DNA from 4 places in the Halobacillus sp. H74 genome. Region 4 is predicted to be linked to each of the others. Evidence: predicted binding sites of a transcription regulator. Region 4 holds the regulator's gene; each other region holds the start of a gene.
The links. The regulator Rex, encoded in region 4, represses fermentation and respiration genes when NADH is low (regulators of the CRP and FNR family bind a similar motif). The targets are predictions, from matches to a motif close to TTGTGAAATATTTCACAA.

Region 1 (3,735 bases), on a different contig from region 4:
TCATGTACAGTTCGCCTATGATGATAAACGCATCGCCCTTCACGACATCAATCTTGAGATGAAACAAGGGGAAACAGTTGCCCTTGTCGGTCATACGGGCTCAGGAAAATCGACGATTGCAAACTTGATCAGCCGTTTTTACGACCCTACCAAAGGATCTGTAAAAATTGACGGTGTCGACCTTCAAGATGCCACGATAGATAGTGTACGTCAGCAAATCAGTGTCGTACTTCAGGATACTTTCATTTTCTCAGGTATGATTATGGAAAATATCCGTTTCGGTCGCCCCGATGCATCCGATGAAGATGTCATAGAGGCAGCTAAAGTTGTAGGAGCGGATGATTTCATTCAGCGGTTGAATAATGGCTATGAAACAGAAGTAGAGGAACGGGGGAACATTTTGTCAGCAGGTGAACGACAACTGCTGTCCTTCGCTCGCGCTTTGCTTGCCAATCCGCGAATTCTCATCCTGGATGAGGCAACCGCAAGTATTGATACAGAAACAGAACTCAAAATCCAGAAAGCATTACAGAAATTGTTGAAGGGCCGGACAGCGATTATGATTGCCCACCGCCTTTCGACCATTCGGGAAGCGGATAACATCTTCGTATTAGAAAATGGCCGCATCCTCGAGCAGGGGTCACACGATGAATTGATGGATCAGCAAGGTGAATATTATGAATTAGTCAAATCACAATTCCAAATGCTTGATGCGATTTAGGAATGACGAAAAGGCACCGGACCCCCGGTGCCTTTTTTAATTGGCTTTGTTAAAGGTTGTTGTTGATTTTTCATATGAGAGTCATTCAGTTATATGGTAGGATTCATGAAGACTCAATTTCGAGACATTTTAGGAGAGGATCGGGTCGGCGGGGAATGCTTTCGCTTTCCGCGGGAGCGCGTTGAGCCTCCTCGGACGCTCTCCTGTGGGGTCTCAACATGCCCTCTCTTCCCGCAGGAGTCTTCGCATTCCCCGCCGCCCCTTGCTATATGTTTTTCTCGAAATTCGTTCAGAAAAAAACTGTCATATTTGAGTGAGAATCAAACACCTTACGCTTAATTACAGGGTGTCCTCAGTGAAAATATAACACTTGAAGAAAGTGAAAACAATTACAACTTCACTGTGGAAGTGACCTATACGAACAATGAAAGTAATGAAAGTAAAACGATGTATGTTAATGGTAACGCACAAACGAATGAAGAGGATGAAGTCACGAGTGTTCATTATATGAAGCTTGAAGAACTTCGCACTGCCTTAAACTAAGAAAAATGGAGAATTACAAACACCCTCTGGCTGTTATATGGCAGCAAGGGGGGGTTTATTTTATATCTACTTTAGCTTTAATAGAACTTTTTTATAAAATCCATCTGGGGGATGGGGTGTCCAAATCCAGTCACGTACAGCTATGCAGCTTATATTTTGTACGAGGGAAGGAGGGAGTGCTTTCTGTTGGTATATTCCTATCGTTTATTTCATCAATGCTCAAGCCACAGAGTCGATTAGGAGCAGCAAAGTAGAAACCCCGGCCTTAATTTTTACATGAAAACTCATAAAGACATATTGTTAATGGAAAAGAGAAAAAGGGTACAGAATTGGTGATAGGCAGAATGGTCGACAAAGTAAGCTTATTTATATAAAATAAATATCAAATGAAAGTTTGTGAAGGATGTCACAAAATCGTCAACAACGATGTGCCCATAAGCTGTTTATAAGTTTTATACTATTATTAAACGACTTGTTATGACCATTTGTAGTTAGGGGGAGAAAGATGTTTGAATTTGATACGGTCACGATGAGCCGAGCGCTCACGGCCATGACGCTGATCTTCCACGCGATATTTGCCACTATCGGCGTAGGCGTGCCGGTTCTGGTTTCTACCGCTGAATTAATAGGAATTAAGAAAAAGGATTCACACTATACATTACTAGCCAGGCGCTGGACACGCGGGTACACCATAACGGTTGCCGTCGGGGTTGTGACAGGGACGGCGATCGGTTTGCAGCTTTCTCTGATTTGGCCGAGTTTCATGCGAATCGCAGGGAATGTGATTGCACTGCCATTGTTCATGGAAACTTTCGCCTTCTTCTTTGAAGCGATCTTTTTAGGTATTTACCTTTATACTTGGGACCGGTTCAAAAAGCCGATCTATCATTGGCTGCTCTCCATTCCTGTCGTGATCGGAGGCACGATGTCGGCCTTTTTCATTACGACAGTGAATTCATTCATGAACACACCGCAAGGGTTCGACCTTGAAGGAGGTCGGTTTACGTCTGTCGATCCTCTGAAAGCGATGTTCAATCCGGCTACACCGACAAAAGTCTTTCATGTCATCTCTTCATCTTATTTGACAGCAGCTGCGATCCTTGCTGGAATTGCTGCCTTCATCATTTTGATGAAAAAAGGAACGGCATACCATAAAAAAGCATTGAAGCTTACGGTTTCTATGATGTTCCTGTTTGCTATTTTGACTGCTGTCGCTGGTGATATGTCAGCGAAATTCTTAGCTGAGCACCAACCTGAGAAATTGGCAGCAGGAGAGTGGCACTTTGAAACAGAAGAGGGCGCAGACCTTGTTGTTTTCGGTACGTTGAACGAAAATAATCAAGTAGAAAACGCCATACGGATTCCGAATGCACTGAGCTTCCTTGCACACGGAGACTTTAACGCAGAAGTTGAGGGACTTGACGAAACACCGGTTGATGAACAACCGCCACTTTGGATTCACTATATGTTTGATTTAATGGTCAGCATCGGTTTTTATTTACTGGGCATTTCATTTCTCTTCCTATTGTTCTGGAAGGTGAAGAAATGGAACCCATTTCACCCGATTTTATTATGGGCTATAGCTTTGGCAGGACCGTTATCCATGCTTGCCGTCGAGTTTGGTTGGGTTTTTGCTGAAGTCGGACGTCAACCATGGATCTTACGGGGTTTCATGACTGTAGCAGAAGGAGCGACTACATCTCCTTATGTGTTTGAAATGTTCGTATTATTTGCTGCGCTCTACGTAGTCCTGGCGATCGGATGTATCATCGCCCTTAGAAAGATATTCAAAAACAAACCGGCTGAGCTTGAACTGGAACACCGTTATCCTCATACAGCCGCTGCAACTAAGGAGGATGAGCGCACATGAGTTATGAATTAATTGGAATTACAGTGCTTTGGTTATTCCTTTATGGATATTTGATTGTAGCCTCTGTAGATTTCGGTGCTGGTTTTTTTGCCTATTATGCAAAACTCACCAAGAAAGATCACTTGATCAACCAGCTGATCTCAAGATATTTATCACCGGTGTGGGAAGTGACGAATGTCTTCTTCGTCTTTTTCTTCGTCGGATTGATCGGTTTCTTTCCGGATATGGCTTACTATTTTGGTCAAGCTTTACTCATTCCAGGTAGTATTGCAATCGTACTCCTTGCCATCCGTGGTTCCTTTTATGCGTTTGAAAACTATGGATCGAAGAATAACCATTTTTACATGTTCCTCTATGGAGCAACAGGACTTCTGATTCCTGCTTCATTATCGACTGCGCTGACGATTTCAGAAGGCGGGTATATTGAAGAAACAGCCAATGGAGTACAGTTGTTATTCGGAGAATTATTAACGAGCCCCTATTCCTGGAGTGTTGTCTTTCTCGCGATAGTCTCGGTACTTTATATAAGTTCCATGTTTCTCACTTATTACGCCGATCGGGCAGGAGATGAACCAGCTCTTGAAATCGTTCGGAAATATGC
Region 2 (3,735 bases), on a different contig from region 4:
ATATTTCATCAATACCCCATGCTCTCCATAAAATAAGCATATTTTTCGTCGATCCACCACCAACATAAATAATGTCCTGGGATAACAGAAGTTTGCGTAAATCCTCAGAAGGGGGCGAGAATAAGGAAAGATGTGTCGGCTCACAACTCATTTTTCCAAAGAAGCTATAAAACCTTTCAATATAGCCTTGCGCATCTCCACTGGCAGTCGGAAGAAAACAAATTTTGGGGTTCGTCTTCCCCACCTGGGCAAGAACATATTCATCTAACAATGGGTTTTCAGGTTCCATAGAAAAACCACCGCCCCCCATAGCTATGATTTGTTTCATAATGTCCTCCTTTCTTTTTGTTTCTTTTTCCCTAATGATGTTTGGATATCTTCTTTATACGCGTAAGAGAATAATAACGAGACGAGTATCCCTCCACCGATCAAGTTCCCGATACTTGCTGGAACGAGATTAAATAGAATATATTCATACCAAGTATATTTGTCGGACGCTAGAAAGCCCATACTGAAGTAGCCCATATTCGCAGCACTGTGCTGGAAGTTACCAGCGACGAACAATACTACAGGAAGCATCGTTCCTAAAATTTTTCCTGTAATATCACGAGCGGCTGTAGTTAAGAAAGCAGCCATTCCTATCAGCCAGTTCGCCAATATTCCTGAAACTAAAACTTCAAACCAGCCTTTGATTCCATAGTCCATGAATTTCATCTTATGATCCAGGTACTTGGTTAACTCAGGATAAAATGTATCGGATAAGGAACCTGACATTTGAATCAGGCCTGCGACGATAAACGCCCCTAAAATATTTCCGATATAGGCTGAAGCCCAAAACTTATATATATTCGATTTCATTAAACCTGATTTGTTGAACAAATAAGATGGTAACAGGACGTTGATTTCCGTGAATAAAACGGAACCAGAAATGAATACCATCGAGTAACCTGCTGCAAAACCCAAGCCTGACAGCAAATGATAAATTCCCTTCGCTTCCACTCCCACTGCAAGAAGTACAGAAAATACCGCTCCAAAGGTCATAAAAGAACCAGCTGTCAGAGCCAATAATAATTGAGCACGGAAAGGTTTATTTAAATGGTCCCTGCCTTTTTCCCCGAATTCATCAACAATTTGCGATGGAATATAAAACTGGCGACCTGGTTGATCTATTTTCACATCACTGCGCTGTTCTGTTTCAATGTTTTCATTTCTCTCTTTCATTTTTGCTTCTTCATCACTCGCCATTTCTAATCCCTCCAATGATACCCCCATTCCCCTTTGTTAAAAATCATAATCTAGCTTGTATAACATTTAACAACTGAAGCAGATTAAGACCAATGATAAAAATACAAACGGAGGGAGACAGTTCAGGATGCCAAGAGATCAAGTATGCCTCGCATGTGGTGGAGAAGGACTTCTGATGGATGATGAAGAATGGAAATACAAGTGTAAAATATGTGGCGGCAGTGGATACCAATCTCAAGATGGACGTGTCTATAACCGTCAAGTTGCCGATGTAGATGAAATGAACAGAATTTTGGATTGAATGACCATATTGAGGTACAGACAAATCTGATCCCATAGTCAGTGAAAGTTTCAAATAAAGCAGATTTCAGCCATCAGAGTTGAATAGACCGCAACACAAACCTTTACTTACAACATAACCCGACCCTGATGCCTGGGAGTACAAAAATAGAGCGCCTGGAAAACTCCTTGCGCTCTTTTTCTACTTTCTTATCTTACAAGCTGACCTTCACCCATTCCTTCTAAAAACAGATCCCACTGCCCCCCCCCCCGTCCTCTATAAGGAATAAGCTTTTGCCAACGGCATCCCCACGGAAACACTTGTAAACCTTCCATCTCATTCAAATAAAAAAGACACAGCCCCTTTTCAAGGACTATGTCTCACGTCAATGATTAATAATTGATGGTTGCTCCTTCTTCCACTGGTGTTTTCGGCTTACGAGCGAGAGCTACAATACCAGCTATCAAGTATGCAACACCACCGAATAACCCCATACCGAATGTGGCAAATGTCATAATGATCGCTGTGATGATTAAAATGATTCCTGCTGCTTTCGGTTTTTTGTTCCCTTTAAGAAAGACAGCAGAGAGAATACCTAATCCAATGGCAATGATTGCTGCAATCATTGCGAACAGTGCAAAAGAACCCAACATGTTAATCATTTCTCCGATATTGATACCGCCCGCTCCACCTTCCGCTTGCATTTCAGGGGAGTTCATGAAGCTTTCCATCTCTTGCTTAAATTGTTCGTTGTCCTTCATGTTCAACATGAGTCCACTCAGAAGCACGGGTAGACCAAAAAGAACCATCCCGATGACTGATATGACGATTTCGACTGTACGTTTCATTTTTTTACCTCCTTATGTTATGCACCCGCTACATCTCGTTTAGTGAAGAAGAGCCAGGATAAAAACATGAATATTATATAATATACCGCTAACACAGCGACGGAAAACCATAAAGTGGTATCAAAGAAGGGGGACCCTTCCACATACTGTGTCAAATCTGTATTGGCGAACAAAATATATTTCGCCCATTCTTTATTCATAAGGAATACGACAATGGAACTTCCAGCCATCATCAGGAAGATCGCTACCCCGATCGCTAAAGAAGTATTTCTGAAGACTGCTGAAATCATAAACGCGAACGTAGCCATCATCAATAATTCTACAGAGCTGAGCAGGTATTGGGAAACCGTATGTGAAAAGATTCCTGCCTGTGTGATTTCACCCGCCTGTTCGAACACATAAATTTGTGAAAATCCGTCTATACCGAATAAAAGCAATCCGACGAGAAAAGATAATGCATACAAAAATATCAACATCGCCAGAGCGTAAATCAGGACAGCGACATATTTGGAGAAGAGAATCTTTGTCCTGGAAATTGGCCGGATCAATAAAAGCTTGATCGTCCCCCAGCGAAATTCATTAGCCGTAATCCCTGCCGCTACAATAATTGTAAATAAACTGACCATTGCAACGAGTCCGCGATTATCCCGGATGAAATTCCATGCGTCATACTCTGTCGGTTTAATATCGTTAGCGATACGATATTCGTTCTCCTCTATGTTCATGTATCCAGGATACTTAATTTCTTGTGAGCCCCCTGCTTCTTCTGGAGGACTACTCAACGCTTCATTTTGTTCTTGCAGTTCCTGTTTCCAATCATCCCCTGTCGGGACGGCACCGCCAAGCATAGTAGCATCTACCTTCATGAATGTACCAAAGGCAATGATAAGAAGTCCTAAAATAATCATCATGATCCATGTACTCTTCTGTGAATAAAGTTTCATATTTTCATTTTTGACAAGCTGGACAAAATTACTCAATCGATCCCTCTCCAATCAAATCTAAGAATTTCTCTTCGAGTGTTGAACGATTGACATTCACACCGTAAATATCAATGCTATTTTCGACAAGACCAGAAATGAGACGAGGAATTTCTTCTTTTTCTACAGTGAACACCAGTGCCTCATGATTAATTCTCACGTCTGAATCCGTTAAATTTTCTAACACCACTTTCGCTTCCTTCAGCGGAGCAGCCTCAATCGAGACTTCTTTCTGAGTCGTTTCCTGCAAGGCATCTTCGACCGTTTGAATCGAAATCAATTCACCATTCTTAATGATACCGATCCGATCACACATCATCTCCATCTCTGATAAGATGTGGCTTGAAACGATGACGGCTACCCCCTCTTCAGCTGCTAATCT
Region 3 (3,735 bases), on a different contig from region 4:
TCGCTAAAGAAAATATAGACGTAAACACAAGTGTACCGAGAAATATGATTACAAGGACGACGGGTGGATAATAAACACGGAGGAAGAAGTTTTGCAGGCTTTCTACATCCCCTACGATTCGGGAAAGCAAATCCCCGCTCCGGTATTTTTGGAAAATTCTCGGTGCATGAGGCTCTAGCTTCTTATAAAAGGCCAGGCGAAGATTGCTTAAAATCGTAAATGTCGCCCGGTGGGAAAAATAACGCTCAGCATAACGACCTAAAGCCCTGGCAAAGCCGAACAACTTCAAAAAGGCAATTAAAACGGTCAGGGCATATAAAGGTGGCATTAAAGCCGCACGTGAAATCAAGTAACCACTAGAGGCGAATAAACCTACAGCTGAAAGTCCTGCTAAAAAACCGAAGAATATGGAAAGTACGATATCTTTTTTCTCCACAACAACAAGCTGGATGACTTCTTTCAAGTCCTTCATGCTGAGTCGCCTCCTTGCTGGACGTTTACCATAGCTTTATACTCAGGAACCGTTGTCATAAGACTTTCATGAGTACCTGAACCTTTCAAGTGTCCATTTTCAAGAAACAAAATCTGGTCTGCCTTCTTGATTGTATGCAAACGGTGCGCCACCGTTATAATAGTAGCTGTCCTGGCCAGTTCTTCAATCGAATGCTGTAAAATACGTTCAGTTTTCAAATCGAGACCTGTCGTCGGTTCATCAAAAAGGATAATAGAAGGCTGCTTCAGGAAAGTACGGGCAATTGCAAGACGCTGCTTTTCTCCTCCTGATAACCCTCTCCCCGCTTCTCCGACCGGGGTATCATACCCTTGCTCCAGTGATTCAATTAAAGGAGCAATCCCAGCCTTTTCGGCAGCGGACTGAATTTCCCCAAACGAATGCTGTCCCCGGCCACCGATGGCAATGTTTTCTGCTATCGTTCCAGAAAACAAATAAGGGTGCTGGGATATGTAGCTTACTTGATTGAACCACTCCTTTTCCTGGTAGGAGAATAGCGGGCGGCCATTCACTTTTATCGCGCCTTCTTCAGGTTTGACCAAACCGGCAAAAAGGTGGAGTAAGGTTGTTTTTCCCGCACCACTCTTCCCTACAATTGCAACCTGAGACCGTGATGGTATTTCCGCTTGGATAGATTGTATAGCAAAACCTCCCCCGTATCGGAAACCTACTTGATTCAGCTCGATTTCAGGGGGATCTTGTTCTTCTATGATTCCGTCACCCCAGTGCATTTCCTCATCTTCTTTTTCCAATTCATCTGTCAACTGAGACGCCGCACCAGAGCTTCCTCTTCCTGTATGAAAAGCACTGCCGAATTCTTTCAATGTCAAATAAAACTCGGGAGCCAATACGAGAATGAAAAAGGCTGAGAAAAAGGAGATACTTTCATAGACGACAAGACGAATGGCGATTTCAAGAGCAATCAAACCGATGCTCAGCATGGAAATGAACTCTAACATTAAAGAAGAAACGAAAGCCACTTTCAACACTTCCATTGTGGCATCTCTGAAACCCAGGCTGCTGGTTTCAATTTCAGATTGTTGTTGCTTAGAGCGACCGAACAACTTCAATGTCGTCAGCCCTTGTAGAGTATCCAGGAATTTACCGGAAAAGGCAGAAAGTTTCTCCATCTGTTCTTCAGATTTATTTTTTGTCATGATCCCGATGATGGCCATGAATAAAGGAATGAACGGGGCTGTAATCACCATAATCAGTCCTGAGTAGAGGTGTTCAGTAAAAACAACAATCAGAATCATCAGTGGTATCATAGCTGTTTGAATCATCTGCGGGATATAACTGCTGAAATACCCGTCTATTTCATCCACCGCATCCATCAGCACACTTACTTTGCGTCCTGATTGTCCTTGTAAAGAAGATTGGACCGGGTTACGTGAAAATTTCCGGATGACCAGCCGTCGATAGTGCCGTTTGGCCTTTGTCGCCATTTTTACACCTGTCCGCCCATTCAACCATGTGAAAAGTGTCCGGCCGGCAAGAACTGACAACAGCCCTATTAGAAGCGGTACTATTTCATGAAAGGCTTGTTGGTCGAGAAAGATCCCATCGACTACGGCTACGAAAAAATAAGATTGACCGATGATGGTGGCACCGAGCAGCACGGATGTGAGGACCAGCAGCAAGATGCCTCTTCTGTTTGCAAATGCTTGTTTGCTGAGGTGCTTCATATCTATTCAAAACTCCTTGCAGAACATTTTGTGAAAACATTCACATTACATTCATTATAATAGATACTCCTTAAAAATACTAAAGATAAAACTGAGTATTCTATGAACAATTCTATACCATCGTCTCCTTATTAGATAGTGAACATACGTCAATTGCCATGGAGCAAATAAGGGGTGGTAAACATGGACCGTCCACCGATGCAACCCGATTCTCTGAAATAATCCCGACCTTTGTATTTAAATATCCCTCCTGTATATAAATGCACGGAGACGATATCTACTTTTACAAAGCGATTCATCCTGTTCATACCTGCAGTTAAGCTGTTTTTGCTGCTACTCTATTGCTATATCTCGAGAGGCAATACCAAACGTCAATGCCGTACGAGCAAATGTATGTTAAAATTAAATTTATAAAGAAAAAAATTAATAAAGTGGCTGGATTGGATTTGAGAGGAGGTATTTGATGACAAACAATTATGAAGAGACCCCCCAGCAATCCGTTGAAAATGCGAAAGCGCTAGTCGTTGACTCACTCGCAGAAACAATGGATTTGTACGGGGTGACCCGGAGTGCAGGCACCTTATATGGAACGATGTACTTTGAAGAAGATATGACACTAGACGAAATGCGCGAGAAGCTCGGAATGAGTAAACCGAGTATGAGTACTGGCGTAAAGAAACTTCAAAACTACGACATTGTGAAGCAGACTTTCCGTAAGGGCACACGCAGGCAGACCTTTGTTGCGGAAAAGGATTTCTTCAATTTCTTCTCCAATTTTTTTTCAAAGAAGTGGTTAAGGGAAGCTAAAATCAATATGGATGCAATTAAGCATGCTCAAATGGAATTGAATTCTGTATTGGATTCTTCTGAGGTGGATGAAGAAACGAAACAAGAAGCAGAACAAATCTTTCAACAGCTGGAAGAATCCAAACCTTACTACCTTTGGTTACAGAAGCTGGTCAATGCTATTGAGAGTGGAGAAATTTTCGACCTTCTCCCTATTGATTCCAAAGAATAAAAAAAAGCGCCTCTCTGAATAATGAATTTTGTTATTCATGAGGGGACGTATAGGCTGAATAATTTACATAATTTTCAGAACAACTGCAATCTACCTCACAAATGAAAATATTTGAATAGCTCCGGAATCTTCCTAGGTCATTTTTATGTCATCATTTACGACATCAATGTACGCAGGCGCGGAAAACAGCAGCAGCTATAACTGGTTGGAATTTATTAATTTCCTCGACCAGACCAAAAGGGACCGTGGAGTCATCTCCAGGGACCCTTTCTAGATTAAGTTCAATTGTTCTTTCAAATGCATTCTTAGGTTGTTTATATAACCGGTGACATCCGGGTTCTTTTTCACATTAAAACAGGCAAAGGTCTCTAAAGGAATCAAACCTGCATATTTATGACTCAAATGGATATGAAATAAGATATCGTCAACACTTTTTCCCTCAAAGAAGAGATCAGGGTTTTCAAAAACATGCGCAGGGGCGTTCCACGTCGTTGATAACATATACTTCTTGTCTGTAAGTT
Region 4 (3,735 bases):
GTAATGTAGCCGCCTGCATATCGATATCAGGGCTTGCTGATACTTGCGCTCGTCTCACTTCATAATAAATCGAGAAAAAGACGATTCCCAGTGAAGAAGAAATTTGTCTGAGGATGTTATTCATCGCTGATCCCTGGGCGACTAAATCCTCTGGAATACTGTTCATTCCGGAAGTCGTCGCAGGCATATTGCCCATCCCCATGCCCAGGCCTCGGACAGTATTCAATAGAAGAATGAGCCAATATGGTGTAGACAATTGTAAAAAGCTCAACCCCAGAGTGGCGAGCGCCATGATCGTCAGTCCTGGTGGTACCACATATTTCGGCCCTTTTTTATCCAGGAGTCTTCCCCCGATGGACATGAATACCCCACTGGCTGCCGCTGCCGGTAAGAACAACAACCCTGTCATGACTTCATTCAAACCATACACATTTTGAATCAATAACGGCAATAGGAAAATTCCTGAAAACAAACCAATCGATGCGGCTGAAGTCACAAGAATCGACACCGAATAAGTAGGCACTTTGAACACAGAAAGATTAAGTAGTGGGTCCTCTTGTCTATTTTCATAAAATACAAAAAGGACGACCGCAATCAGACCACTGATGATCAACATGATGTTCAATGGATCAAGCAGTGTATCAAGTGTCCTGCCTCGTCCTAACGCAAAGAGCACCGCTCCGATACCAGATGTAATAATGAGAAAGCCGATGAAATCGAATCGTTTCTCCGGATTGGTTTCTGTTCGTTCTAAGAATTTCGATGATAAAATCAAACCCGTCAACCCGAATGGAATATTGAACGCAAACAGCCACGGCCACTCTAAATATTGGATGAGAAAGCCCCCGACTGTAGGGCCGATCGCAGGGGCGACCATTGCGGCCACCCCATACACACCCACAGCCAAGCCCCTTTCATGACGTGGGAAAGAGTTAAAGATAAGTGCCATTGCGATGGGCATCATTAAACCGCCAGCCATGCCCTGGATGGCTCTTGAAAGAATGACCATCCCAAGTGTTGAAGAAAAGAACCCTATAGAAGACCCGATAAGGAAGATACATAGTCCTGTCAGGTAGACTTTCTTCTTCCCGAACCGGTCTCCGAAATAGCCTGTGAGCGGCATCGTCATCCCCATTGATACCATAAAAATAGTGAGGATCCAGCCGACCGCTACAGCATCCGACTCGAAAATTTCAATAAAACGAGGCAGGATCGGATTTAACATGCTATTATTCAGAATGACAGTGAAGGTTCCGAATAAGACAGAAACGACGACCAGCCATTTATGAGGTAATTTGCTCAATGTAGTCCCCTCCCCTTATTTCGATACACGAACTATTATCCACTATACCACGCATGCCTATCCGTTAACCCACGTGCACTCTTTTTCACACAATTGAACTGGAAATCACTCCACAAAAAAAGGACGACCTTGTTGGTCATCCCCTCTTATTATTCTTCTGCACTTCCATCTTCATTCAAAGGATAATGTTTTAAAAAGTAAACGAGTGCCTGTAATTCGATAGCAAGATCGATATGGTGGACACGAACTTGAGTGGGCACACTAATCCTCGCCGGCGTGAAGTTCAGAATACCTGAAACTCCCGCTTTGACAAGTCGATCAGCAATGCCCTGCGCGGCAGAGGCCGGTACGGTCAAGATTGCCACAGACAAGTCGCTGATCTTTTCTTCAAGATCATCGATATGATGGACACGGACGCCACCGACTTCACTGCCAATGCGCTCCTCACTAGCGTCAAAAGCCATTTCGATTTTTGTATTATTGTTTTTTGTAAAATTATAATTCAAGAAAGCTGTTCCTAAGTTACCGACCCCGATCAAAGCGACCCTTGTCGTTTCGTCCTGATCAAGAGTTTTACGGAAAAATGACAGCAAATATTCTACATTGTATCCATACCCTTTTTTGCCCAGGGCACCGAAATATGAAAAGTCGCGGCGGATCGTAGCTGAATCGACCTTTACCGCATCACTTAATTCTTTTGATGAAACGCGCATTTTCCCCTGGCTGTGTAAATTGTTTAAAAAACGATAATAAAGCGGTAAACGCTTCGCTGTCGCCTGAGGGATCTTCGCCTGTTCCATATCCATAGCATCTGACTCCTTTACCGGTCTATTCTTCGATAATCTCCGTTTTTACCCCCTGTTTTCTCATCCAGGTAAGTCGGACCAATCACCATTCCTTTATCAATGGCTTTACACATATCATAAACCGTCAAGGCAGTGGCTGAAGCCGCCGTTAGCGCTTCCATTTCCACGCCTGTACTACCCTTCGTCTTAACAGAGACTTCAATTAAAAGCATGGGGGTTGAACCGATCTCCCAATCAAAGGATACATCGATTCCTTTCAATGACAACGGGTGACACATCGGTATCCAATCTGATGTCTTTTTCGCAGCCATGATTCCAGCTACTTGGGCGACAGAAAGGACATCTCCCTTCTCCATTTGCTGGGTGGTGATTTTATCGTAGATTTCATTATTTACTTCTACACTTGTTTTCGCTACCGCCGTCCGTACTGTATCTTTCTTCTCAGAGATATCTACCATACGAGCACGGCCCTGGTCATTGAAATGACTGAATTCCGCCATTCACACCTACCCCTTTTGTGAAAAATGGTTACGGTACTCATTGAAACACTACTCTTATTCTACCAAAAAATCAAACAGAAGTCGTTAAAGATTTCACAAACTCCAACGCATTCTGTTGCGAGTCAGCTGCAGGATAAGATACACTTATTCTATTGAGGTGAAACGACATGATTCTCATGCAATTGAATCAATTGACGAAGCGTTTTGGTGCAGAAACCATTTTATCGAATATTAAATTAGAAGTACAAATGAATGACCGGATCGCTATCGTCGGACGAAACGGCGCAGGAAAATCAACCTTGCTAAAAATGATGGCTGGAGATATGAGCCACGATGAAGGGAATATTTTCAAGCCGAAAGAAACGACTATAGGCTATTTGGCACAGAATACAGGTCTGCAATCGGATGAATCGATTTGGAATGAGATGGAGAAAGTTTTCACTCATTTGAAAGATCTTGAAAAAGAATTGCGTTCGATGGAGATGCAGATGGCAGAACCGGCATTAATCGAAGATCAAAGTCGATACCAACAGCTGTTGGCCGATTATGACCGTAAGCAGGAATACTTCAAAAGTGCCGGCGGCTATCAATATGAAGCTGATATCAAATCCGTCCTGAACGGTTTGAACTTCCATAACTTTAATTGGGATACACCGATCACTTCATTAAGCGGTGGACAGAAAACCCGGCTGGCCCTTGGAAAACTGCTGTTAACCAGCCCTGATGTCCTGATCTTGGACGAACCGACCAACCACTTGGATATCGACACCCTCGGGTGGCTAGAGGGGTACTTACAAGGATATCAAGGGGCCGTGGTCATTGTCTCCCACGACCGTTACTTTTTAGACAAGATTGTGAACACTGTCTACGAAATCGCTTTCCAATCATCGAAGAAATATCATGGAAATTACAGTGACTATTTGAAGAAAAAAGAAGCCGATTATGAGCAGGAGCTGAAACGGTTTGAGAAGCAGCAAGTAGAGATCAAGCGGATGGAGGACTTTATCCAAAAGAATATCGTCCGGGCTACAACAAGTAAAAGAGCGCAGAGCAGGCGTAAACAATTGGAGAAAATGGACAAACTTGAAAAGCCGAAAGACGATAACCAGTCCGCGAAATTCAGCTT

Region 1: the regulator Rex is predicted to act here: its motif matches at 1,659-1,676, upstream of ACTWPX_RS16015 (cytochrome ubiquinol oxidase subunit I).
Region 2: the regulator Rex is predicted to act here: its motif matches at 1,301-1,318, upstream of ACTWPX_RS21490 (formate/nitrite transporter family protein).
Region 3: the regulator Rex is predicted to act here: its motif matches at 2,225-2,242, upstream of cydD (thiol reductant ABC exporter subunit CydD).

The regions. Positions count from the first base shown of each region.
Region 1 covers NZ_JBQQCI010000007.1:67,778-71,512, reverse strand. The annotation lists gene ACTWPX_RS16020 (ABC transporter ATP-binding protein) at 1-721, shown strand, start outside; gene ACTWPX_RS16015 (cytochrome ubiquinol oxidase subunit I) at 1,770-3,134, shown strand; gene ACTWPX_RS16010 (cytochrome d ubiquinol oxidase subunit II) at 3,131-3,735, shown strand, end outside.
Region 2 covers NZ_JBQQCI010000018.1:2,918-6,652, reverse strand. The annotation lists gene ACTWPX_RS21495 (Type 1 glutamine amidotransferase-like domain-containing protein) at 1-328, opposite strand, end outside; gene ACTWPX_RS21490 (formate/nitrite transporter family protein) at 325-1,245, opposite strand; gene ACTWPX_RS21485 (hypothetical protein) at 1,373-1,546, shown strand; gene ACTWPX_RS21480 (DUF4064 domain-containing protein) at 1,918-2,373, opposite strand; gene ACTWPX_RS21475 (ABC transporter permease) at 2,391-3,353, opposite strand; gene ACTWPX_RS21470 (ABC transporter ATP-binding protein) at 3,346-3,735, opposite strand, start outside.
Region 3 covers NZ_JBQQCI010000011.1:67,222-70,956, forward strand. The annotation lists gene cydC (thiol reductant ABC exporter subunit CydC) at 1-472, opposite strand, end outside; gene cydD (thiol reductant ABC exporter subunit CydD) at 469-2,196, opposite strand; gene cudC (choline uptake/conversion transcriptional regulator CudC) at 2,660-3,214, shown strand; gene ACTWPX_RS19250 (NAD(P)H-dependent oxidoreductase) at 3,485-3,735, opposite strand, start outside.
Region 4 covers NZ_JBQQCI010000003.1:5,865-9,599, reverse strand. The annotation lists gene ACTWPX_RS06565 (MDR family MFS transporter) at 1-1,303, opposite strand, end outside; gene ACTWPX_RS06560 (redox-sensing transcriptional repressor Rex) at 1,453-2,109, opposite strand; gene moaC (cyclic pyranopterin monophosphate synthase MoaC) at 2,124-2,609, opposite strand; gene ACTWPX_RS06550 (ABC-F family ATP-binding cassette domain-containing protein) at 2,777-3,735, shown strand, end outside.